2 regions of the Paracoccus zhejiangensis genome follow, and region 2 is predicted to be linked to the other one. Evidence: riboswitches for the same ligand, from Rfam matches in the RefSeq annotation. Region 2 holds a riboswitch; the other holds the start of a gene.
What was found. Region 2 has a riboswitch for cobalamin ahead of CX676_RS19950 (DUF1636 family protein). Riboswitches for the same ligand answer to the same signal wherever they lie in the genome.
Positions count from the first base shown of each region.

Region 1: it holds a riboswitch for cobalamin, as region 2 does, so the genes downstream of both, CX676_RS07130 (TonB-dependent receptor plug domain-containing protein) here and CX676_RS19950 (DUF1636 family protein) in region 2, are expected to answer to the same signal.

Region 1 is NZ_CP025430.1:1,438,438-1,449,615, forward strand. It holds gene CX676_RS07085 (alkaline phosphatase) at 1-849, opposite strand, end outside; gene CX676_RS07090 (REP-associated tyrosine transposase) at 1,054-1,527, shown strand; gene CX676_RS22495 (DUF6414 family protein) at 1,617-2,525, opposite strand; gene lepA (translation elongation factor 4) at 2,668-4,464, opposite strand; gene CX676_RS07100 (hypothetical protein) at 4,565-4,990, shown strand; gene CX676_RS07105 (DMT family transporter) at 4,987-5,871, opposite strand; gene CX676_RS07110 (HAD family hydrolase) at 5,868-6,554, opposite strand; gene CX676_RS07115 (heavy-metal-associated domain-containing protein) at 6,606-6,791, shown strand; gene CX676_RS07120 (hypothetical protein) at 6,977-7,279, shown strand; gene CX676_RS07125 (NAD-dependent deacylase) at 7,287-7,970, shown strand; cobalamin riboswitch at 7,997-8,187, shown strand; gene CX676_RS07130 (TonB-dependent receptor plug domain-containing protein) at 8,319-10,151, shown strand; gene CX676_RS07135 (ABC transporter substrate-binding protein) at 10,138-10,941, shown strand; gene CX676_RS07140 (FecCD family ABC transporter permease) at 10,938-11,178, shown strand, end outside.
Region 2 is NZ_CP025431.1:131,900-143,077, reverse strand. It holds gene cobN (cobaltochelatase subunit CobN) at 1-2,808, opposite strand, end outside; gene cobW (cobalamin biosynthesis protein CobW) at 2,817-3,851, opposite strand; gene CX676_RS19950 (DUF1636 family protein) at 3,844-4,209, opposite strand; cobalamin riboswitch at 4,295-4,520, opposite strand; gene nadC (carboxylating nicotinate-nucleotide diphosphorylase) at 4,552-5,388, opposite strand; gene CX676_RS19940 (SDR family NAD(P)-dependent oxidoreductase) at 5,554-6,324, shown strand; gene CX676_RS19935 (non-ribosomal peptide synthetase) at 6,297-9,077, opposite strand; gene CX676_RS19930 (SCP2 sterol-binding domain-containing protein) at 9,158-9,688, opposite strand; gene CX676_RS19925 (ABC transporter ATP-binding protein) at 9,866-10,930, opposite strand; gene CX676_RS19920 (ABC transporter permease) at 10,952-11,178, opposite strand, start outside.

The DNA.
Region 1 (11,178 bases), on a different replicon from region 2:
GTAATTCATGTGGCTTTCGCCATAGAGACCCAGGATCGGCTTGGTCGTATCGGCGGCCAGCGTGGTTTCGCGGTTCCAGGCATATTGCCAGCCCTTGGCCTTGAGTTCCTCGACCAGGTTTCGGTCCAACCGCCGGCCTGCGGCGCCGTTTTCATCGGTGATGCCATTGGGGAAAAAGCCCCGGCTGCCGCCGCCAAGCGCAAGGTCGATGATGCCGGCATCAGCGGCATCGACCATCTGCGCGGCAATGTCCTTCTGCGCGCAATCAGGCGGCAGCTCGCTGTCATCTTCCCAGTCACGCTGCGCGCTTTTGGCGAAGACCGCCGCCGGGGTGGCATGGGTCAGCCGCGCGGTCGAGACGATGCCCACCGACTTGCCCATATCGGTGACGATCTCGGCGAAGGTGGTCAGTCCGGCCGTGGCCGCCGCATCGCAGCTGTCGAAATCGCCGGCATCGTCGATGTTCACGGTGCCGTTGCGCGACTTGATCCCGGTGTTCAGCGCACTGGCGGTCGGCGCCGAATCCGGCGTCTGGCCGTTCGAGGTATAGGTCTTGGACAGGCCCACGAAGGGCAGCTTTTCCTGCGGCAGCACGAAATCATCGCCGAGGCCCCCGGCCTTCTGCCCCATCCAGATCCGCGTCGCATATTGGGTCGAGAGGCTGTTGCCATCGGCCACGAACAGGATGACGTTCTTGGCCCGTTTCGTGTTGGGCGCGATCGCCTCGCGCGCGGCGATGACCGCCTCGGCATCGGTGTACCATTTGCTGTCTTTCTGGGCGATCGGCACCTCGGCGAAAGCCGGCAGTGCAAGAGCGGCAGAGATCAGCGTTGCGAGTCGAACAGACATGATTTCCTCCCCTTTCATGATCCGAGAGACATTAAGGACACGAAATCGTGAGCAGAGCAAATGCGGAATGCTTCGCGTGGGGGTAGAGTTGAGGGGTGGTCGTGAGGCCGTTCACCCGGATTTAACGGTTCCGCGCGAGGTTGGCGCATATCGCGCTATCTCCGCCCCCGCCTGCCCGGCGTTCCGATCTTCTTCACCGTCACGCTGGCGCAACGGGATAGCTGGCTGTTGGTCGAGGAGATCGACCGCCTGCGCATGGCGGTTGCCGCGACGCGCTCCACGCGGCCCTTTGCGATCGAGGCCTGGGTGGTCTTGCCTGATCACCTGCATTGCATCTGGCGCCTGCCGGATGGGGATACAGATTACTCGGCAAGGTGGGGCGCGATCAAGGCGCGGTGCACCCGGGCGGTGACGGCGGAGGTGGGGTGGAACCCCACCCTACGCTCGGCCTCCAAGGTAGCGAAGGGCGATGCCGGGCTGTGGCAGCGCAGGTTCTGGGAGCATCATCTCCGCGACGAGGCCGATCTCGCGGCGCATCTGCGCTATTGCTGGTGGAACCCGGTGAAGCATAGGTTGGTCGAGCGGCCCGAGGATTGGCCCTATTCGTCTTTCCATCGGGACAAGGCGGGGGGGCGGATGGATTGGGTCAGCCGGTTTGATCGCGACGCCCGGACGTAGGGTGGGGTTTCACCCCACCATTGCGTGGGTCCGGTTCAGGTTGGCGTTTATTGATGTGGCGCGCGCGGATGGTGGGGTGGAACCCCACCCTACGGTTGCTCACCATAATTTGCGCCAACAGTTCTGTAGACGACTAGTGGCGTTACGCCGAAGCAGTTACTTGGCCTCCCCATTGTGCTTCTAAATACAGGAACAAACGCATCAAGTATGGCTGTTACAGCTGCACTTTCGTCACCAGTAAAATTGCTAAAATCGGGAGCCTGCTGATCTAACCCTCCGGGTAACGCATCGACGATACCGATAACCGACCAAACTCCCGGGATATTCGAGCCATAGTTGAGCATCATATCTGAACTGCGAATACGCAACGAGTCTTCGCGTAGTATGCTCCACACCCTCGCCTTTTCGCCCTGGAAAATGGCCTGAACAGTATGAGGCAGATGCTCTGACATTTCTAGAAAAAGCTCTAGGCCATCAGGCTCAGTTTTCTTAGTCTTGGTTGATGTGCGATTCTTAGCTCGCACTTGCTGCCGTGGCATCCCCGCTTGCGCATCAACTCCCGAGCGTGCCGCTGCTTGAAACGAGGGTAGCTTCCAAAAGCTTTTTAACTGACCAAGATCGCGAACTGATAGGTGGCCAGAGTGCCTTACTATCGAGCCAGGAGGCGCATTCTCGATAGTCTTATTGATCATGCCCCGCGCTGTTGCTTCATCTAGAAAGTTAAGTGTGTTAAGCCAACGAGCATCATAAAGCTGTTGGCGCTGACGCTGGAGTGACGCCGAGTACCCATCTTTGACATCTAGTTGTCCGCTGGCGACGCCGATGTTACCTTTCCCATGCGCACCCACCTCCTCGGTTTTCGCTCGGACTGCGGTTTCTTGGCTCACCATTTGAACAAGTGCGCCATAATCGTTAAGTTGCGAAAGTATCGAGGAGATTCGATCTTGATCAACATACAAAAAATCAAGGATCAAATTTTCCTTTGCTTGTTCTGCCACCCTGTCGAATGTCCTTTTCAAAATCACCTATCTCGCGTTCTATTTCAGCGGATTTTCGCTTAATTGTGTCCGCTCTATCCGATAGGTCAGGTTCGGCATCCGCCTTTCGTGCAAGCAGAGATTTGAGCCAAACCCACACCGCTCACTCCATCTTCAACGCCTGAATAAACGCCGTCTGCGGGATCTCAACCTTCCCGAACTGGCGCATCTTCTTTTTCCCGGCCTTCTGCTTTTCCAGCAGCTTCTTCTTCCGCGTGGCGTCGCCGCCATAGCATTTCGCCGTCACGTCCTTGCGCATGGCCGACAGGGTCTCGCGGGCGATCACGCGTGACCCGATCGCCGCCTGGATCGGGATCTTGAACATGTGGCGCGGGATCAGCTCTTTCAGCTTTTCCACCATCACCCGGCCGCGGCTTTCGGCGCGGTCGCGGTGCACCATGATCGACAGCGCGTCGACCGGCTCGTCATTCACCAGGATCGACATCTTCACGAGGAAATCCTCGCGGTATTCCGACAGTTGGTAGTCGAAGGAGGCATAACCCTTGGTCACCGATTTCAGCCGGTCGTAGAAGTCGAAGACCACCTCGGCCAGGGGCAAGTCATAGACCACCATGGCGCGCTGGCCGGCATAGGTCAGGTCCAGCTGGATGCCGCGGCGGTCCTGGCACAGTTTCAGCACGTCGCCCAGATATTCGTCGGGGACCATGATCGTCGCCTTGATCCGCGGTTCCTCGATATGGTCGACATAGGTCAGGTCGGGCATGTCGGCGGGGTTGTGCAGGTCGCGCACCTCGCCGTCGTTCATGTGCAGCCGGAAGACCACGCTTGGCGCGGTGGTGATCAGGTCCAGGTCGTATTCGCGTTCCAGCCGGTCGCGGATCACCTCGAGATGCAGGAGGCCCAGGAAGCCGCAGCGGAAGCCGAAGCCGAGCGCGGCCGAGGTCTCCATCTCGTAGGAAAAGCTGGCATCGTTCAGCGCCAGCTTCTCGATGGCATCACGCAGCGCCTCGAAATCATTGGCATCGACCGGGAAGAGGCCGCAGAAGACCACCGGCTGCGCCGGCTTGAAGCCCGGCAGCGGCGTCTCGGCGCCCTTGCGTTCATGGGTGATGGTGTCGCCGACGCGGGTGTCGCGGACCTGCTTGATCGAGGCGGTGAAGACGCCGATCTCGCCCGGCCCCAATTCGGCGATGTCCTGCATCTGCGGGCGCAGCACGGCCAGCTTGTCGATGCCGTAGATGGCGCCGGTCTGCATCATCTTGATGCGGTCGCCCTTCTTCACCATGCCGTCCATCACCCGGATCATGACGACGACGCCGAGATAGGCGTCATACCATGAATCGACCAGCATCGCCTTCAGGGGCGCGTTGCGGTCGCCCTTGGGCGCGGGCAGGCGCTGGACGATGGCTTCCAGCACGTCGGGAATGCCAAGCCCGGTCTTGGCCGAGATCGGGATCGCGTCCGAGGCGTCGATGCCGATGACATCCTCGATGTTTTCCTTGACCCGCTCGGGTTCCGCCGCCGGCAGGTCGATCTTGTTCAGCACCGGCACGATCTCGTGCCCGGCATCGATGGCCTGGTAGACATTGGCCAGCGTCTGCGCCTCGACCCCCTGGCTGGCATCGACGACCAGCAGGCTGCCCTCGACCGCGCGCATCGAGCGGCTGACCTCGTAGGCAAAGTCGACATGGCCCGGCGTGTCGATCAGGTTCAGCACGTATTTGCGCCCGTCCTTGGCCGGATAGTCGATGCGCACGGTGTTCGCCTTGATGGTGATGCCGCGTTCGCGCTCGATATCCATGCTGTCCAGAAGCTGGGCCTTCATGTCGCGTTCGGCGACAGTCCCCGTCATCTGGATCAGCCTATCGGCCAAGGTGGATTTGCCGTGGTCGATATGGGCCACGATCGAGAAATTGCGGATGAGATCAAGGTCGGTCATGGCCGGGCTATACAGGGGCGCAAGAGCCGCGGAAAGAGGGTTTCGAGCGGCAGCGGACCCGGCACTGGACAGGCCCGGCGCAGGGGCGCAGGATCGGGGAATGGCGAGTCTGTGGCAAACGGGGGTGACGGCGCTGGCGCTCGGTGCGGGCCTGGCGGCTGCGGCCTTGGCGGTCGAGCCCGACCCGTTCGGCCCGCTGGCCCCGTTCCGGCCCGGCGAGGCGCTGGCCGACCGCGCCGCCACCTGCGCCACCCTGCCTGACTGGGTCGGCTACGCGCCCGAGACCGGGGAGCGGATCAGCCTGACGGTGCGCGGAAGGCTGAGCGCGGTCGAAAGCGACGGGGTGCTGGCCTACCTGGTGCTGTGTGAGGCAGCAGAAGTGCAGGTGCTCTGCGTCACCTACGAGACCGGCGATTTTGAGCCGGGCGACGGAGCGGTCTTGGCCGGCGGCTTCATCCGGGCCGAGGGGCGGCGGGTGATGCTGGACCCCTGCCTTGCCAGCGATCCGCGTGCATCAGCCGACTAGGCCCGCCGCGCCGCCCGCCGGCGCAGCTGCGCCTCGCGCCACATCGCATAGACGCCCGACAGCACGATCACCCCGGCCCCGGCGAGGGTCCAAAGATCGGGGCGCTCGCGCAGCACAAGCACGGCGAGGATCAGCGCAAAGACCAGCCGCGTATAGCGGAAGGGCGCGATCAGCGACAGATCGGCCAGCCGCACCGACACGACCATGGCCTGATAGCCCGCCAGCCCGACGAAGACGCAGGCCAGAAGCAGCAGCCACTGGTTCAGGTCCAGCATCCGCAGCCCCTGCCCCTCAACCGCCATCAGCACCAGCCCCGACAGGGCGATGGCGGTGAAGGCGGTGATGGTCAGAAGGCCCGATCCGACATCGACCGGCACCCGCCGCGTGGTCAGGTCGCGCATCGCCGCGAAGAAGACCGAGGCGAGCGCCAGCAGGGCCGCGGGGTGAAAGGCCTCGGTCCCCGGCCGCATGATCATCAACACGCCCAGAAAGCCAAGTGCCACCGACAGCCAGCGCCGCCAGCCGACATGCTCGCCCAGGATCAGCGCCCCGCCCATGGTCATGGCCAGCGGCAGCGCCTGGGTGATGGCCGAGACCGAGGCCAGATCGCCTAGCGCCAGCGCCGCCACAAAGGTCAGCGCCGTCAGCCCCTCGCCCAGACTGCGCAGCAGCACCACAGGTCGCCGCGCGCCCTGCCAGCCAGTCGGCTGACCGCGCAACCGGATCAGAAGCGCGAACAGCACCGCCCCCAGCGCGCCATGCAGGAACAGCACCTCGCCGATGCTCAGCCGCACGGCCAACAGCTTCAGCAGCAGGTCCTCGATGGCGAAGAAGGCCATGCCCAAGACCATCAGCCCCGCCGCGCGGGCATTGCCGGTCATGGGGTCAGCTTCGCGACAAGGGCCGGCAGGTCGGCGATGCGCTCCAGCCGGTGAAAGCGCGGATGATCGGGGTCATCGCCCTGCTCGTGCAGCCAGGTCAGATCATGCGGGATCAGCACCGCATTGCCGCCGGCCTGAAGCACCGGCAGGACGTCCGAATTCATCGAATTGCCGGCCATCAGAAAACGGTCCGGGGTGATGCCGTGGCGGGCAAAGACGGCGGCATAGGCATCGGGCGTCTTGTGCTGGACGATCTCGATGGCGTCGAACCGCTCGGCCAGACCCGACAGCGCGATCTTGCGCTCCTGATCCAGCACGTCACCCTTGGTGATGAGGATGCGGCGGCGGTCCGACAGCGCCTCGACCGCCCCCGCCGCGCCCTCCAGCAGATGCACCGGATGGGCGAGCATCTCCTGCCCCATTGCCAGAATTTCCGCCACCGCCTCGCCCGGCAGGCGGTTCTCGGTCAGCTCCAGCGCGGTCTGCACCATCGACAGCATGAAGCCCTTGATGCCGTAACCGTAACGCGCCAGATTGCGGCATTCGGTGTCGAAGAGATGCGCGGCAATGCGCTCGGGTGGCGCATGGCCCTCGAGCAGGCGGGCGAAGCCAGCCTGGGTGCTGCGGAAAAACGTCTCGTTTTCCCAAAGCGTGTCATCTGCGTCGAAACCGATCCATTCCATGCCCGCGGGTGTGGCCGGCCCGTGCGGGGCCGTCAAGCGAAAGGATATCCGATGGAGTTCACCGTTTCCGACATGACCTGCGGCCATTGCAAGGCGGCGATCGAGGAAGCTGTCACCGAGGCCGGCGGCACGGCGCAGATCGACCTTGAGACGAAGCGCGTCCGGGTCGAGGGAATCAACGCGACCGAGGCCGAGGCGGCGATCCGCGGCGCCGGCTATTCGCCCGAGCCGGCCTGATCCGCGCGGGGCCGCGACGCCACAAGATATTGATGTTGCGGGCGGCCCGCCCCTGACCAATGGGTTATACCCAAGAGATTGAGCGACGCCCCGGAATTTGCTATATCTGGGGGCATGACGGTGCCAAAGGAGACGGGCGACAAGCCCGCGGCATCCGATGACGAGGAACCGAGGAGACAGTCCCAATGCTCAACCGCATCATCATTGCGGCCGCCGCCGTCGTGCTGACCACCCCTTTGGCCATGGCCGGCCCGATCGACAGCGCCTGCGTGCGCTCGGACCGCGCGCGTGGCAATGCGCCGCTCTGCGGCTGCATCCAGCAGGTGGCGAACCAGACGCTGTCGCGGTCCGACCAGCGCCGTGCCGCCGGCTTCTTCCGCGAGCCGCACAAGGCGCAAGAGGTCCGCATGTCGAAAAGCGACGCCGACAACGCCTTCTGGTCGCGCTACAAGCGCTTTGCCAGCAGTGCCGAGGCCTATTGCCGCTGAGCCGGCGTTGCGCATCGCCGTTCTGACCGGGGCGGGCATTTCCGCCGAAAGCGGGCTTGCGACCTTTCGCGCCGCCGATGGCTTGTGGGAAAACCACCGGGTCGAGGACGTGGCGACGCCCGAGGCCTTCGAACGCGACCCCGACCTGGTCCACCGCTTCTACAACCAGCGCCGCGCCCGGCTGGCCGAGGTTCAGCCGAACCCGGCCCATCGCGCGCTGGCCGATCTGGCGCAGTCGCATGACCTGACGCTGATCACCCAGAATGTCGACAACCTGCACGAGCGCGGCGGCAGCGCGGATGTCATCCACATGCATGGCGAGTTGACCCGCGCCCTCTGCGCCGCCTGCGGCCATCGCTGGCCGGCGCCTTTGGTCATGCAGCCCGCCGATCCCTGCCCCTCCTGCGGCGCCGCCGCCACCCGCCCCGATATCGTCTGGTTCGGCGAGATGCCCTATCACATGGAGCGGATCTGGCAGGCGCTGGAGGAAGCCGATCTTTTCGCCGCCATCGGCACCTCGGGCAATGTCTATCCCGCCGCCGGCTTTGCCCAGCACGCCGCCCGCCGGGGCATCCCCTGCGTGGAACTGAACCTCGCCGCCAGCGCCAATGCCCGCGATTTTGCCAAGCGCATCATCGGCCCGGCCAGCGAGACGGTGCCGAACTGGGTGGCCGGGCTCGGCCGCCGATAGTTCTTGCCCCGTTTCGCGGCTTCGGTTAATCCCCGCCCTGCCTCGGTTCCGGGAGTGATCCCGGTGAAAAGGGAACGCGGTGCAATTCCGCGGCTGCCCCCGCAACTGTCAGCGGCGAGCGAGGCCGGACATGTCACTGTTCGCGGTTGCGGATGGGAAGACCCGGCCAAGCCCCGACCCGCGAAGCCAGGAGACCTGCCAAGGCCATCACCCTGACCACATGCGGGGCGCATGTGCGAAACGGTTTGTCCGTCGCGGTGGTTCATTGACCCGTCCGGCCGGAAACGCCTTCCCACCGGATCACCCATCCCCGCCCGCAACGACCGGGCGCCCTGAAGGACCGAACCGATGCAACTCCGCCATCTTTTGGCCGCCTCGACCGCGCTGACCGCCCTTGCCGGCCTCGCCGCCGCGCAGGGGGCCGCGCTGCCGCCGGCCGATTACGTGCTGCCCGAGATCACGCTCTACGCCTATCAGACCGAGGCCGAACTGGGCCGCACCGGCGCCACGGTCGAGGTCGTGACGCAGGAGGAACTTCAGCGCGACGGCACCCTGCGCCTGACCGACTACCTGGCCACCCTGCCCGGCATCTCGGCCACCGCCAATGGCGGCTTCGGTACCCAGTCGACCCTGCGTATCCGTGGCCTTGCCGGGCAATATGTGAAGGTGCTGGTCGACGGGATCGACGTGTCGGACCCCTCCTCGACCCAGATCCGCTTTGATCCCGGCGCGATGATGACCGGTGACATCGCCCGGATCGAGGTGTTGAAGGGCGCGCAATCGGCGCTTTACGGCTCCGAGGCCATCGGCGGGGTCATCGCCATCAGCACGCTGGATGCAACCGAACCCGGCACCCGCCAGCGCGCGACTCTGGAATATGGCAGCTACAACACCAAGCGGGCGGCCTATAGCATCACCACTTCCGGCGAGCGTCATGCGCTGGCCTTCACGGTTCAGCATCTCGACACTGATGGCTTCTCGGTCGCGGACGAGGCCGATGGCAACCGCGAGGACGATGGCGCCCGCGCCACCCGCGCCACGCTGTCGGGCCGCTATGATGTCAACGACGCCCTGACCATCGGCGCCGCCGGCTTCTGGCAGAAGACCGAGGCCGAGACCGATGGCGATTTCCCGGTGCTGGAAGATGGCGCCGATGCCAGCAACGGCATCCTGCGCGGTGGCCGGATCTATGCCGATTACGACGCCGGCGGCATCCGCCACGGGCTGGCCCTGCAGCGCAGCGAGACCTCGCGGCAGGAAACCTATGACGGCTTCACCTATCCCTTCGAGGGCGAGCGGACCGAGCTGGAATACAAGGGCTCGGTCGATCTGAACCCGCAGGTGGTGCTGGCCTGGGGCGCGGCCCATAGCCGCGAGGAGTTCCAGGGCGACAGCACCGATGCCGGTTACATCACCAATTCGGCCTTTGCCGAGGCGCGCTATACGCCCAACGACCGGCTGGATCTGGCCCTGTCGCTGCGCCACGACCACAATTCGCAATTCGGCAGCGAGGCCACGGGCCGGCTGGCGCTGGCCTGGCGCCCAGATGACAACTGGACGCTCCGCGCCAATTGGGGCACCGGCTATCGCGCCCCCTCGCCCTACGAGCTTTACAGCTTCTGGGCCGGCACGCCCGACCTGACGCCGGAAACCGCCAAGGGTGGCGAGATCGGCGTCGAGCGCAGCTTTGCCAATGGCGCGACCCTGCGCGCAACCGCCTTCCACTCGGTCGTGACCGATCTGATCGACTATTCCTATGCGACCTTCCACTACGAACAGATCCCCGGCGACACGCGCAGTCAGGGGATCGAGCTGTCGGGTGAAACGCCGCTGAACGACCGGCTGCGGCTCAGCGGCAACTTCACCTATACCGATACCGAGCGCCCCGACGGCCAACAGTTGGAACGGGTGCCCGAGCGGGTGCTGAACCTGCGGCTCGACGGCGACATCTCGGACCGCTCGCGCTTCGGGCTGGGGCTGACCCATGCCTCGGGCTTGGTCGATCGCGGGGCGGAAATGCCCAGCTATACGCTGGTCGATGCCTCGGTCGAATATGACCTGACCGGCCGGTCGACCGGCTATCTGCGGGTCGAGAACCTGTTCGACCAGGACTACCAGGTGCTGCGCGGCTACGGCACCTCGGGCCGCGCCCTCTTCGCGGGGATCCGTGCGGAGTTCTGATCTGGTCCGCGGTGTGGCGGCGGCGCTGGTCGTCGCCCTGCCGGCGGTCGCGGGGGCTGAGGCGCCCCGGCGGGTGGTGTCGATGAACCTCTGCACCGACCAGATCGCCATGCTGCTGGCGGCGCCGGGGCAACTCGTGTCGGTCAGCGATCTGGCGGCTGACCCGAACATGTCGCCGATGGCCGAAGTGGCGGCGGCCTATCCACCGAATTACGGCCGCGCCGAAGAGATCTACCTGATGCGGCCCGATCTGGTGATTGCCGGGCAATATGCCTCGGGGCCGGCGGTGGCGATGCTGCGCCGGCTGGCGATCCGGGTCGAGGTGCTGCCGCCTGCCGAGGATTTCGACGCCATCCGCGCGCAGATCAGCCAGATCGGAAACTGGCTCGGTCGCGAGGCCGAGGCCGCGCGGCTGATCGAAGATTTCGATGCGGGGCTTGCGGCGCTGGCCAAGGACGCCACGCATGGCCGGGCGGCGCTGTATTATGCCAATGGCTTCACCTCGGGGCGTTCGACGCTGGCCGGGGCGATTGTCGAGGCGGCGGGTTACGACAATATCGCCGGCGATTACGGCATCGAGACGACCACCGCCCTGCCCTTGGAACTGCTGGTCATGTCCGAGCCCGACCGGCTGATCACCGGGGCGAAATGGCCCGGACAGTCGCGGTCCGAGGCCATTCTGGACCACCCGGCGCTGCAACAGGCGGCCCCCGGCATGGCCGAGGTGACCGACCGCGACTGGGTCTGCGGCACGCCTTTCGTGCTCGATGCCATCGAGGCGCTGCAATGAGCCGTCTGATGCTCGCCCTCGCGGCGCTGGTGGCGCTGCTGTTCCTCGTCTCGCTGACAACCGGCCCGGCGGGCATCGGCTTCGTCGAGGGGATCCGCGCGCTGATCCTTGGCGGTGACGGCCCCTTGCCCATCGTGATGCGCGAGATCCGCCTGCCCCGCGCGCTTCTGGGTGTGGGCGTTGGCGCGGCGCTTGGTCTCTCGGGCGCGGCGTTGCAAGGCTATCTGCGAAACCCGC
Region 2 (11,178 bases):
CGCGGCGTAGTCGGCGGCGAGCAGCAGGTCGCTTTCCGGCAGGTCCTGCGCATGAACGAAACTGTCGGCCTGCCTGAGCCGGTCTTCCAGTGCGTCCCGGTTCTCCTGCGACTGGCCATCTGCGCCGATGGCCCAAGCAGAGGCGTTCAGCCAAGCCTCGCCCGCCGCTGCCCGCGCTTCGTTGGAAAAATCTTCCAAGGCAGCCCCCATCCCCAGCCCGTAAAGGCCCGGTCGCGGGCCGAAGACCCGGGGCGCGGCGGCGCGATAAGGGTTTTCGCTGGCCGGTTCCTCGCGCCCGGCCAAGGCTGCGGCGCCGGTTTCAAACAGCCCCGCAAGCCCCGGAAACACATCGCGGAAAAGCCCCGAGACCCGCAGCGTCACGTCGATCCGGGGGCGGTTCAGCATGGCAAGCGGCAGCACCTCGACCCCGCTCACGCGCCCCGACCCAGCATCCCACAGCGGCGCGAGGCCGGCGAGATGCAGCGCCATGGCGAATTCCTCGCCAGCCGTGCGCATCGTGGCCGAACCCCACAGATCGACGACCAGCCCGCGCGGCCAGTCTCCATGGTCCTGCAGATGCTTGCGCAGCAGTTCCTCGGCCAGCTTCACCCCCTGCGCATGGGCGGCGCGGCTTGGCACGGCGCGCGGATCGACGGCGAAGAGGTTGCGCCCGGTCGGCAGCACATCCGCCCGCCCGCGCGCGGGCGAGCCGGACGGTCCCGGCGCCACCCGCCGACCGGCAAGCGCGGCCAGCATCCCCGCCCGTTCCTCGGACCCGCAGGCGCCCCGGCCAAGGACATGCAGCCCCTCGCCATACTGGCTTTCCTTGATGTCGCAGACGAAACGGTCGATGCGGGTGATTGCCTCGGCCGCGCCGGCACCGGGCGGAATGCCCAGATCCTCCTCGACCCCCAGCGCGCGGGCCTCGTCGCGGATGCCGGCGATCAGCCGGTCGCGCCGCGCCGGGTCAAGCCCATCGGCAGTGGAATATTCGTCCAGCAACCGCTCCAGCCCGGCCATGCCCTCGGGCAGGCTCGCGGCTTTCAGCGGCGGGGGCAGATGGCCAAGGGTCAGCGCGCCGATGCGCCGCTTGGCCTGCGCCGCCTCGCCCGGATCATTGACGATGAAGGGATAGATCACCGGCAGCGCGCCGATCAGCGCCTCGGGCCAGCAGCCCTCCGACAGCGCCACCGATTTCCCCGGCAACCATTCCAGCGTGCCATGCGCGCCCATATGCACCAGCGCGTGAAGCTGCTGCGAGCGGAGCCACAGGTAGAAGGCGACATAGGCGTGACGCGGCACGCGGGCGAGGTCGTGATAATCGTCGTCCCGCGTCCGACTGTCGCCCCGCTCGGGCTGCAACGCCACCAGAACCTTGCCGCGACGCAGGGCGGCAAAGCGGAAGTTTTTGCCGTCGCAAGCCAGATCGTCTTCGGGTTCGCCCCATGCCTCGTGCAGTTGCGCGCGCAGGACTTCCGGCAGGGTTTGCAGGGCCGCGCGGTAATCGGAGAGCGGCCAGTCGAGGGTTTCAGCGAGCAGTGCCTGCGCCAGCCCCTCGCCTGCGGCGGTGTCATACCCCTCGGCGCCAAGGTTCGAGAGCAACGCCTCGGTCGAGGCCAGCGCGTCCAGCCCGACGGCATGGGCGATCTGGTGCGGGCGGCCGGGATAGGTCGAGATCACCACGGCAAGCTGCCTGTCAACGGGCGGGGTCGTGGCGAGGCGGCGCCATGCCGACACCTTTGCCACGATGGCGGCGATGCGCTCCCCATCCGCGCGATGGGCAAAGCGCGAGAATTGCAGATCGGGATCACGGCGGCCGGGCGACTTGAACGAGGCAACCCCGGCAAACAGCCGGCCGTCGACCTCGGGCAGGACGACATGCATGGCCAGATCGGCGGGCGACAACCCGCGATCCGACGTGAGCCAGTCGCGCCGCCGGGCGGTGGAGAGGGCCAGCTGAAACACCGGGCAATCGCAGGCGTCGAACGGACCGGCCCCGTCATCGCCTTTGGCCGAGAAGGCGGTGACATTGACGATCGCCGCGGGTTGCCGGTCCTGCAGCAGCGGTCTCAGCCAATCGGCGAAACCCGGCGCCTTCAGCGAGGGCGCAAAGACCCCAAGCGCCGCGAACCCCGCCGCGCGCAGCGCATGGATCAGCGCATCGACCGGGCCGGTATCGGCGGCGGTCAGGTAGCTGCGGTAGAAGCTGACCAGCACCAGCGGGCGGTCGTCCAACTCGGGCGCCGCCACCACGCCGCGATCCGGGTCATAGAAGCCGAAATCCGGCACCCTTTTGTCTCCCGGCACCGGCCCGGCATAAATCCCTGCCGCAAGACACAGCTGCGCCAGCGCCGCCTGTGCAGCCACTGCCCCGCCCGCATCGCAAAGCTGCGCCAGCCGCCGCAGCACCGAGACCGGCACGGTCGAAGCCGCATCCAGCGCCGGATCAGGCCGCCCGTCCGCCGGCAGCACCGCCAGGGCCAGCCCCTTGCGCCAAGCCAGATCGCGGATCGAGGCGATGCCATAGGGCCAATAGGCCTCGCCGCCGATCAGCCGGATCAGGATGGCTTTCGCGCCCGACAGCGTGCGCTCGACATAGGTATCGACCGAAACCGGATGTTTCAGCGCAACGATGTTCTGCAGGCGCAGCGAGGGCAGCTTGCCCCCGGCCCGATGCCAGCCCGCCGCGAAGGCGCCAAGGTCGCTGTCCGAGAAGGAGAGCACCACCAGATCCGCCGGGTCCTGCCCCGGATCGAAGGGCGTTTCCGCCTGATCCAGCCCGTGACTTTCGCGGAAGACGACATGCATGGCGCGCGTCAGGCCCCCAAAGTGGCGCGGATCGCGGCCTCATTGATGTGGTGATGCTCGGCGATCACCACCAGTTGCGACACGCGGGGCGTTGCCCCCCAAGGCCGGTCGAACTGATGGCGCACCCGCTCGCCCACGGCCTGCAGCAGCAGGCGCATGGGCTTGCCGGTGACCGCTAGGTAACCCTTGACCCGCAGGATGTTCTGCTCGCGCGCCAGTTGCTGCACCCGTGCGACCAGATCCTCGACGCTGTCCACCTCGGGCAGGTCGATGACCACAGAATCGAAATCATCATGCTCGTGATCGTCGGCGCCGTCGTGATGGCTTGGGCGGGCGGCCAGATCATCCTCGGCGGCGGCATTCAGGCCAAGGATCAGCCGCGGGTCCAGCGCGCCATCGGTGACGGCCAGCATCGGCAGCGGGCGTGGCGCCTCGGCGGTGATCACCTCGCGGGCGGCGGTCAGTCCCGCCTCGCCGGCAAGGTCGGCCTTGGTCAGCAGCACGATATCGGCGCAGGCGATCTGGTCCTCGAACACTTCCGACAGCGGCGTCTCGTGATCGATGCTGTCATCGGCCGCGCGCTGCGCATCGACGGCGGCCACGTCCGGAGCAAAGCGTCCCGCCGCCACGGCCTCGGCATCGGCCAGCGCCACCACGCCGTCGACGGTGATCTTGGAGCGGATCGCCGGCCAGTCGAAGGCTTTCAGCAAGGGCTTCGGCAGCGCCAGACCCGAGGTTTCGATCAGGATATGGTCGGGGCGTTCGGGCCGGGCCAGCAGCGCCTCGATCGTCGGGATGAAGTCATCGGCGACGGTGCAGCAGATGCAGCCATTGGCCAGCTCGACGATGTTCTCGACCGGGCAATTCGCATCGGCGCAGGATTTCAGGATATCGCCATCGACGCCGACGGTGCCGAATTCGTTCACCAGCACCGCCAGCCGCTTACCCTGCGGGTTCTGCATCAGGTGGCGGATCAGCGTGGTCTTGCCCGAGCCGAGGAAGCCGGTGATCACGGTGACGGGGATCTTGGTCAGGTCAGTCATTCGGGGACTCCATCGGGGGTATGCGGGCAAGGCTCTGCTTGCGGAAGATGACGGGACGTTCGCGCCAGGGCACGATGCCCTCGGGCGCGACCGCGTAAAGCGCGGCGCCGCGCAGGATCTCGGGCACGTCCTCCAGCGTCAGCCGGCCATAGACATAGGACCAGCCGCCGGGCTTGGTGATGGCGATGTTGCAGCCGTGGTCGCAGGCCGAGAGGCATTCGACCGGGCGGATGATGACGCCCTCGGGTGCGGGTCCGGCGGTCAGGGCGTCATGCAGCAACCGGCCCGGCGGCTCGCTGCCCTCGGGCACCGGCTGGCCTGCGCGGCAGGTCATGCAGACGTGAAGAATTGCGGCCATGCCAACCCTCATCAGGACGAACGGGGCTGGCCAACGGCGAGGGGCGGGCCCTCTGATCCGAAGGTCGCGGCACACCCCGTCCGCGCGTTTCAGTCTGGCGCTGGCAGGTCTCCCGGCTTGCGGATATCGGGGCTTTCGGCCCCGGCGCCCTGCCCGCCTTCCCGGTCCTTGCGGCCAGTGGCAATGGGCAGACCTTTCCGGTCACGGTCGCGGGGGCGGCTGCTTGAGGTCCCCGGCCCGACGGACCGAAACACCCTTCACATTCCCTTTTCGCCTGCCCGAGGACAGACACCAGCGCACAGGCCCTCCATCGCGGCTGGACGGGGTTCTGTCAAGGGCGCGTCACAGCTCGTCCAGCCCGATATCGACACAGGCCGCCGATTGGGTGATCCGCCCGACCGAGATGATGTCCACTCCGGTCTCGGCCTTGGCCCGGATCGTGTCGAGCCGCACGCCGCCCGAGCATTCCAGCGGCACCCGTCCGGCGACCCATGTGACCGCCGCGCGCATGTCATCATTGCTCATATTGTCCAGCATGATCACATCGGCCCCGGCCTCCAGCGCCTCCCTGACCTGCTCGAGCCGGTCGCATTCGACCTCGATCTTGGTCAGGATCGGGGCATGGGCCTTGGCGCGGGCCACAGCCGCCGAGATCGAGCCGGCCACCGCGATGTGGTTGTCCTTCAGCATGATGCCGTTATCCAGACCCAGACGGTGGTTGCGCCCGCCGCCGCAGGTGACGGCGTATTTTTCCAGCATCCGAAGGCCCGGCGTGGTCTTGCGGGTATCGACCAGCACCGCCCCGGTGCCCTCGATCGCCCGCACATAGTCGGCGGTCAGGCCGGCGATTCCGCTCATCCGCTGCATCAGGTTCAGCGCCACCCGCTCGGCGGTCAGCAAGGACTGCGCATGGCCGGTGACCGTGGCGAAGGTCGTGCCGGCGGCGATCCGGTCGCCATCCCTGCAGCTCGCCTCGAAACGGCAATCGGGGTCAAGCGTGCGGAACACCCGCTCGACCATCGGCAGGCCCGACAGGATGATGTCCTCGCGCGCATTCAGCCCGAAGCTGGCGCGGGCGGCGTCATCGACCATGATCTTGGCGGTCAGGTCGTAATGGTTGCAATCCTCGTCGAGCCACAGCTGGATCAGCTGGTCCAGCTTCCGCATATCGAAAAGCATGCCGTTTCCCCTTCCCGCAAGCCGCGCGCCAGCATGGGAAGTGGCACGAAGTCCCGTCCGGCGCAATTGCCCGATACCGCCCGGTGATCTGGACCTTGGGGGCGGTTCATGCAACTAGGGCCGCGCAAAGACAGCGACGGCAACAATCAGCGGCAGAGCGGTCCCATGAACACCACCCCGAAAATCGCGATCGTGACCGGCGGTCTGACCGGCATCGGCCGCGCCGTGGCGCTGCGGCTGTTGGAGGGGGGCGCGCAGGTTCATGTCGGGGCGCGGCGCGGCGATCTGGCCGAGCTGACCGATCCGGTGAAGGCGCGGTTTGGTGATCGCTTTGCGGTGCGCGGGTTGGATGTGCGCGACAGCGACAGTTGCGCGGGTTTCGTGGGCGAGGTTCTGGGCCGGCATGGCCGCGTCGACATCCTGGTGAATGCGGCGGGTGTCTATGAGGAAGCGGCGGTGATGGACCATCCCGACCGCATCTGGGACGACACGCTGGACACCAACCTGACCGGCACCTTCAAGATGATCCGCGCCGTGCTGCCGTCGATGACCGCGCAGAAATGGGGCCGGATCGTCAACATCGCCTCGACCGCCGCGCATACCGGCATGGCGAACAACGCCGCCTATTGCGCCTCCAAGGCCGGGCTTCTGGGTCTGGGCCGCTGTGTCGCGCTGGAGGGGGCGGCGCTGGGGATCACCTGTAACAGCATCAGCCCGACCTGGGTCGAGACCGAGATGCTGCAATCCTATATCGATGCCGAGGTGGCCGAGGGCGCGCCCTATGCCGAGGTCAGGGCGAAATACGAGGCCTCGAACCCGCAGGGCAAGCTGGTCCAGCCCGGCGAGATCGCCGAGCTGGTGGCGTTTCTGGTCAGCGATGCCGGCCGCGCGATGACCATGGCCGATTATCAGGTCAATGCCGGCTCGCCCTGGTAGTTGAGACGCCGCGACAGCAGCGCGGTGCCGTCGGAGAGTGCGCTGAACGGGCCGAGGCCGGCCTGTCGCCATGCGGCCTTGGCCGCCGCGTTGTCATAGCGGGCATCGACGCGCAACGTCTGCGGATCGCCGGTCAGCAGTTTTGACAGCCCCTCGGGCAGGTCCACCCGCTTCAGCCAGTCCCCGGCGGTCAGGCGGTCATAGCCCGGCATGTCCCCTGTGACCGGCTGATCCGCCGTCAGGTTGTAATACGCCGCCCCCTCGCCGGAGGTGATCCGGGTCAGGAACCGCGCCGCCGCCCGGACATCGATCATCGGAAAGGCCAGCCCCTCGGGCATGGCCCCCGCCGCGCGGCAGGCGGAAAGGATGATCTCGTAGACATCCTTGGGATTGGCCGCGTCGAGATCATAAAGCGAGGGCAATCGGACAATGGCGGCAGGAACACCTGAGACGGCGATCTGCGCCTCGGCCTCGATCTTGGCCGCGCCGTAGCCGGTGCAGGCGTCAAAGAGCTGGGCCGGGGCTTCCGCGAAGGGGCCGCCGGTCTCGGGGAAAACCGCCGTCGAGGAGGAAAACCGCAGATCCGCCGCCGCCGCGCGGCAGAAGTCCAGCACATGGGCGATGCCCGCGCGCGACCAGGCCTGCATCTGCGCGCGGTCCACAGCGAGGTTCACCGTCGCGGCGCAGTGGATGACCGTCGAAACCTGCGCAGAGAGATCGGCGTAATGGTCGCCGTCCAGCCCGAAGCGCGGGTCATCGATCGCCCCCGGCACCAGCACCACCCGTTCCGGCGCGGCCCCCACGGCCTCGGCGATCACCGCCAGCCGCCGCACGGGGTCGTTGTTCCTCGGGCGGACGAGGCAATAGACCACCTGGTCCGCCGGCAGGCGCTCCAGCGCCGCCGCCAGCACATGCCGGCCCAGGAAGCCGGTAACGCCGGTCAAGAAGATGCCGGACCGGTCGAAGACCGAGGCGACCGTCGTGGCTTCGGCCGACAGCAGCTCGTGCAGGCGCGACAACGGCAGGTTCAGCGCCCAGTCAAAATCGACATTCCGGCCATAGGCGCCTTCCAGCGACAGGATCAGGTCAACGCACATCAGCGAATCGCCGCCATGGTCGTGGAACGAGCGGGCGGGGTCCAGATCCGCCACCGGACAGCGCAACAGCCGCGCGGCATGGGCGAGGGCGGGAACCGCATCGCCCGCATTCGCCACAGGCTCGGCCACGATCGCGGGCAGCGCCTTGTAGTCGCATTTGCCCGAAACCTGATGGATCGGGATGGCGTCGAGCCGCACCAGATAGGTCGGGATGCAATAGGCCGGCAACACCTCGCGCAGCGCCGAAGCCAGCGGTGCCGGAATGCGCTGCTGGCCCGCCTCGATGCCCCAGCGATCCCGGTTCGCCCGGTCCTCAGCCACATCGGCTGTGAAATAGAAGACCAGCGCCTGATCGTGATCGCCCACCGGCTGCACCCACGGGATCGCGTGGGAAAAGCGCAATAGCCCGGCCAGCGTCTCGGTCAGCTCGCGGGTCTGGATGCTGTAGCCGCGCAGCTTCAGCATATGCGCGTCGCGGCCCAGCACCACGATCTCGCCCGCCGCATCGACAAAGCCCCGGTCGCCGGTGTCATAGAGCCGCAAGGCCTGCCCCTCGATCACCAGATCGCGGAAGCGGCGGGCGGTTTCCTCGGGCCGGTTCACGTAGCCCGGTCCCAGCATCCTTGGCCCCTCGAAATGCAGCAGACCCGGTATACCCGGCGGGCAGAGTCGGTCGTGATCATCGAGAACGATGGCCCGCAGGTGCGGCATGGCGCGCCCCACGCGGACGCCTTGCCCGGCAGGTTCCTCGCCGGTCAGTTCCGACATGCAGATGTCATGTGTCTCGCAGATGCTGTAGAGGTTCCACAGCACCGCCTGCGGCAGCTTGGCCCGTGCCTCGGCGACCAACCGGTCGCTGACCACCTCGCCATTCAGGATCACCCGTTCGAGCGGCAATGCCGCGCCGGTCGCGGCATCAATGCCTTGCAGGAACTTGCCGAAGAAAGACGGCGTGAACAGCATCTCGGTTAGGTCATGGGCGGCGATGAACCGCGCCAGCGCCTGCGGCGACAAGAGGTCATCGAGGCGCGGAAACCACATCTCGGCACCGTTCCTGAGCGGGCGGAACATTTCCCAGATGGCGAAGATATAGATGCCGACCCGCATCCCCTCGCCGTAGGGCGTATAGGCATCGCGCCAGCGATAGGAGAGAAAGGCCGAATCCTGCGTGACCGGGATGCATTTCGGCCGCCCGGTCGTGCCCGAGGTGGCGACCAGGTAGATCGCATCCTGCGGCGCGACCTGTCCCGGCGTGATCCGCTCGACCGCCGGCCCTCCCAAGAGCGTGGCCCCCTCGATCACCCGGCAGGCGTCTGGCAACTGCCCGGTCTTCGGCGCCTCGGCGGTCAGGATCAGGCTTATCTGCAACTCGTCAAGGATGTTCGACAGCACCGAAGGCGGCATGGCCGGGTCCAGGTGCACGAAGGGCCGCCCGTCGATGACGCAGGCCGTCGCCAGCGCCCCGAACAGCGCCCCGGGCGCGCCGAAGACCCCGACCGCGCGCTGCCCGGCCAGATGCGGCTGGCAGGCGGCAACGACCGAGGCCAGTTCGCCATAGGTCAGGGAAAGCTCCGCATCGCACAGCGCCAAATTGCCGCGAAAGCGGGTCAGCGCCTCTGCAAGTTCCGCGGGAACCGACTGGGGGTCGTCTTGCATGGGGCAATCCAGGGTTGTGGGACGGGAAGGGTTGCGGTTACGTCCGCGCAAATTGACCAAAGGTCAAGTGCGCCGGGCGTTCATTGCGCGAAATCGCGCCGCGATAGGGTTGGGACACAGCGCCGCAGCCGAGAGGCCGAGACCTGCCGCAGCCAGCCCTGGTAGGGTTCGCCCGGGATCGCCGCCAGCTCCACGGCGAGATCCAGCCCCGCCGCATCGATGGCATCGCCGAGGGCCAGCACCGCCGCCGGATCGCCGTCGATCTCCAGCGCGTCCGGGGCAAGGGCTGTCTCGCCCGGCGCGACCCGGCGGAGCAGGGCGAGAAAATCCGCCAGATCGCCCCGGATGGCCGCATCATGATCGATGCGCGCGCCGCGCCGGAAGATCTCGACCTGCCCGGTGGCGGGGGTCAGGACCAGCAGCACCGACAGCTGACGCACATCGACCAGCAGCCGGGCCTTCGCCTGTTCCCCCATGCACGCAAGGATCGAGGGATGGCGGGCGGTGATCCGGGACAGGACCGCGCCGAGGGCCAGCCCCAGAAGCTGCGGCGCCAGGGGCGGGGGCGGAAGGCGTCGCGTGAACGCGCCGGGCCGTGATGCAATGGTCATGCGGCGCGCCTTATTCCCAACCGCCCGGCCCCGCGTTGATCCAGATCAAAGGGGCTGATCGACCCGCCCTCGTGCGGCGATCTGCCACGGGCCGCAGCGCTGCCCGGGCGGCGCAAGGTCTCGCCCTCGCGCCGCCTGTTCATCCGCGCGCCCCCCGACGCGCCGATCCGCACGCCGTCACGCGGTCAGCAGCACAGCGCTGTCCATGTTCACCTGCAGCGCCACCTCGGCGCCCGTGGGCAAGGGTGGCTCGCTCATGTGATGGCTCTTGTCCACCACCAGATCGCTGCCCGCCGCCTGCACGATATAGCGGATCTGGCTGCCCAGAAATTCGCTGTGCAGCACCTGCCCGATGATGGTGTCCGGACCGCAGAGCGGCGAGATGGTGATGTTCTGCGGCCTCAGCACGATCGAGGACGGCCCGGCCTTCGCGGTCATCGGCAAGGGCAGCGCATCGCCCGAGCCGGTGACGAAGCGCAGCGCCTCGCCGCGCTTCTCGACGCGGCCTTCCAGCACGTTGGCGGTGCCAAGGAAACGCGCGACAAACAGGTTCGCCGGATGGTCATAGAGCTCCTGCGGGCGGCCGATCTGCTGGATCACGCCTTTGTCCAGCACCGCCATGCGGTCGCTGGTGCTGTTGGCCTCTTCCTGATCGTGGGTGACGAAAATCGTTGTCAGCCCCAGCTTGCGCTGCAGCGCCAGCAACTCGCGGCGCATCTGTACGCGCAGGCTGGCGTCGAGGTTCGACAGCGGCTCGTCCAGCAACAGCACCTGCGGCTCGATCACCACGGTTCGCGCCAGCGCGATCCGCTGCTGTTGCCCGCCCGACAGCTGGTTCGGCATCCGTGCGGCCAGATGCGACAGGCCCACGAGGTCCAGAGCCTCCTCGACCCGGCGGGCGATCTCGGCCCCCGGCAGCTTGCGCTCGCGCAGGCCGAAGGCGACGTTTTCCTGCACCGAGAGATGCGGCCAAAGCGCGTAGGACTGGAACACCATGCCCACGTTGCGCTTCCAGGGCGGCAGGTCCAGCACATCGCGGCCACCGATGCGGATCGCCCCGCTGGGGCGCGGACCGAACCCGGCGATCGAGCGCAACAGCGTCGACTTGCCCGATCCCGAGGGCCCGAGGAAGGCGAAGAACTCGCCCGGCTTGATGCTGAGGTTAACCCCGGTCAGCACCTTGGTCGGGCCAAAGGCCAGGTGCAGGTTCTCGATCTCGATGCCAAGCATTTCGGTTTTCATGGTCAGACTCCCTCTCGGCGCTCAGTGCTCGGCACCGGATGTTTTCAGTTTCTTGTCGCGCTCGATGATGATCTGCGACAGGAACGTCCCCAGACCCACGATGATGACCGCGACGATGCCAAGGGCGGCCCCCGCCCCGCGCCCCGAGGGCGTCTGCATGAACAGGTAGATGCCATAGGCCAGCGGGCTGTCGGCCTCGGACGAGACCAGCATGATCGTCGCCGACAGCTCGACCGCCGCCGTGGCGA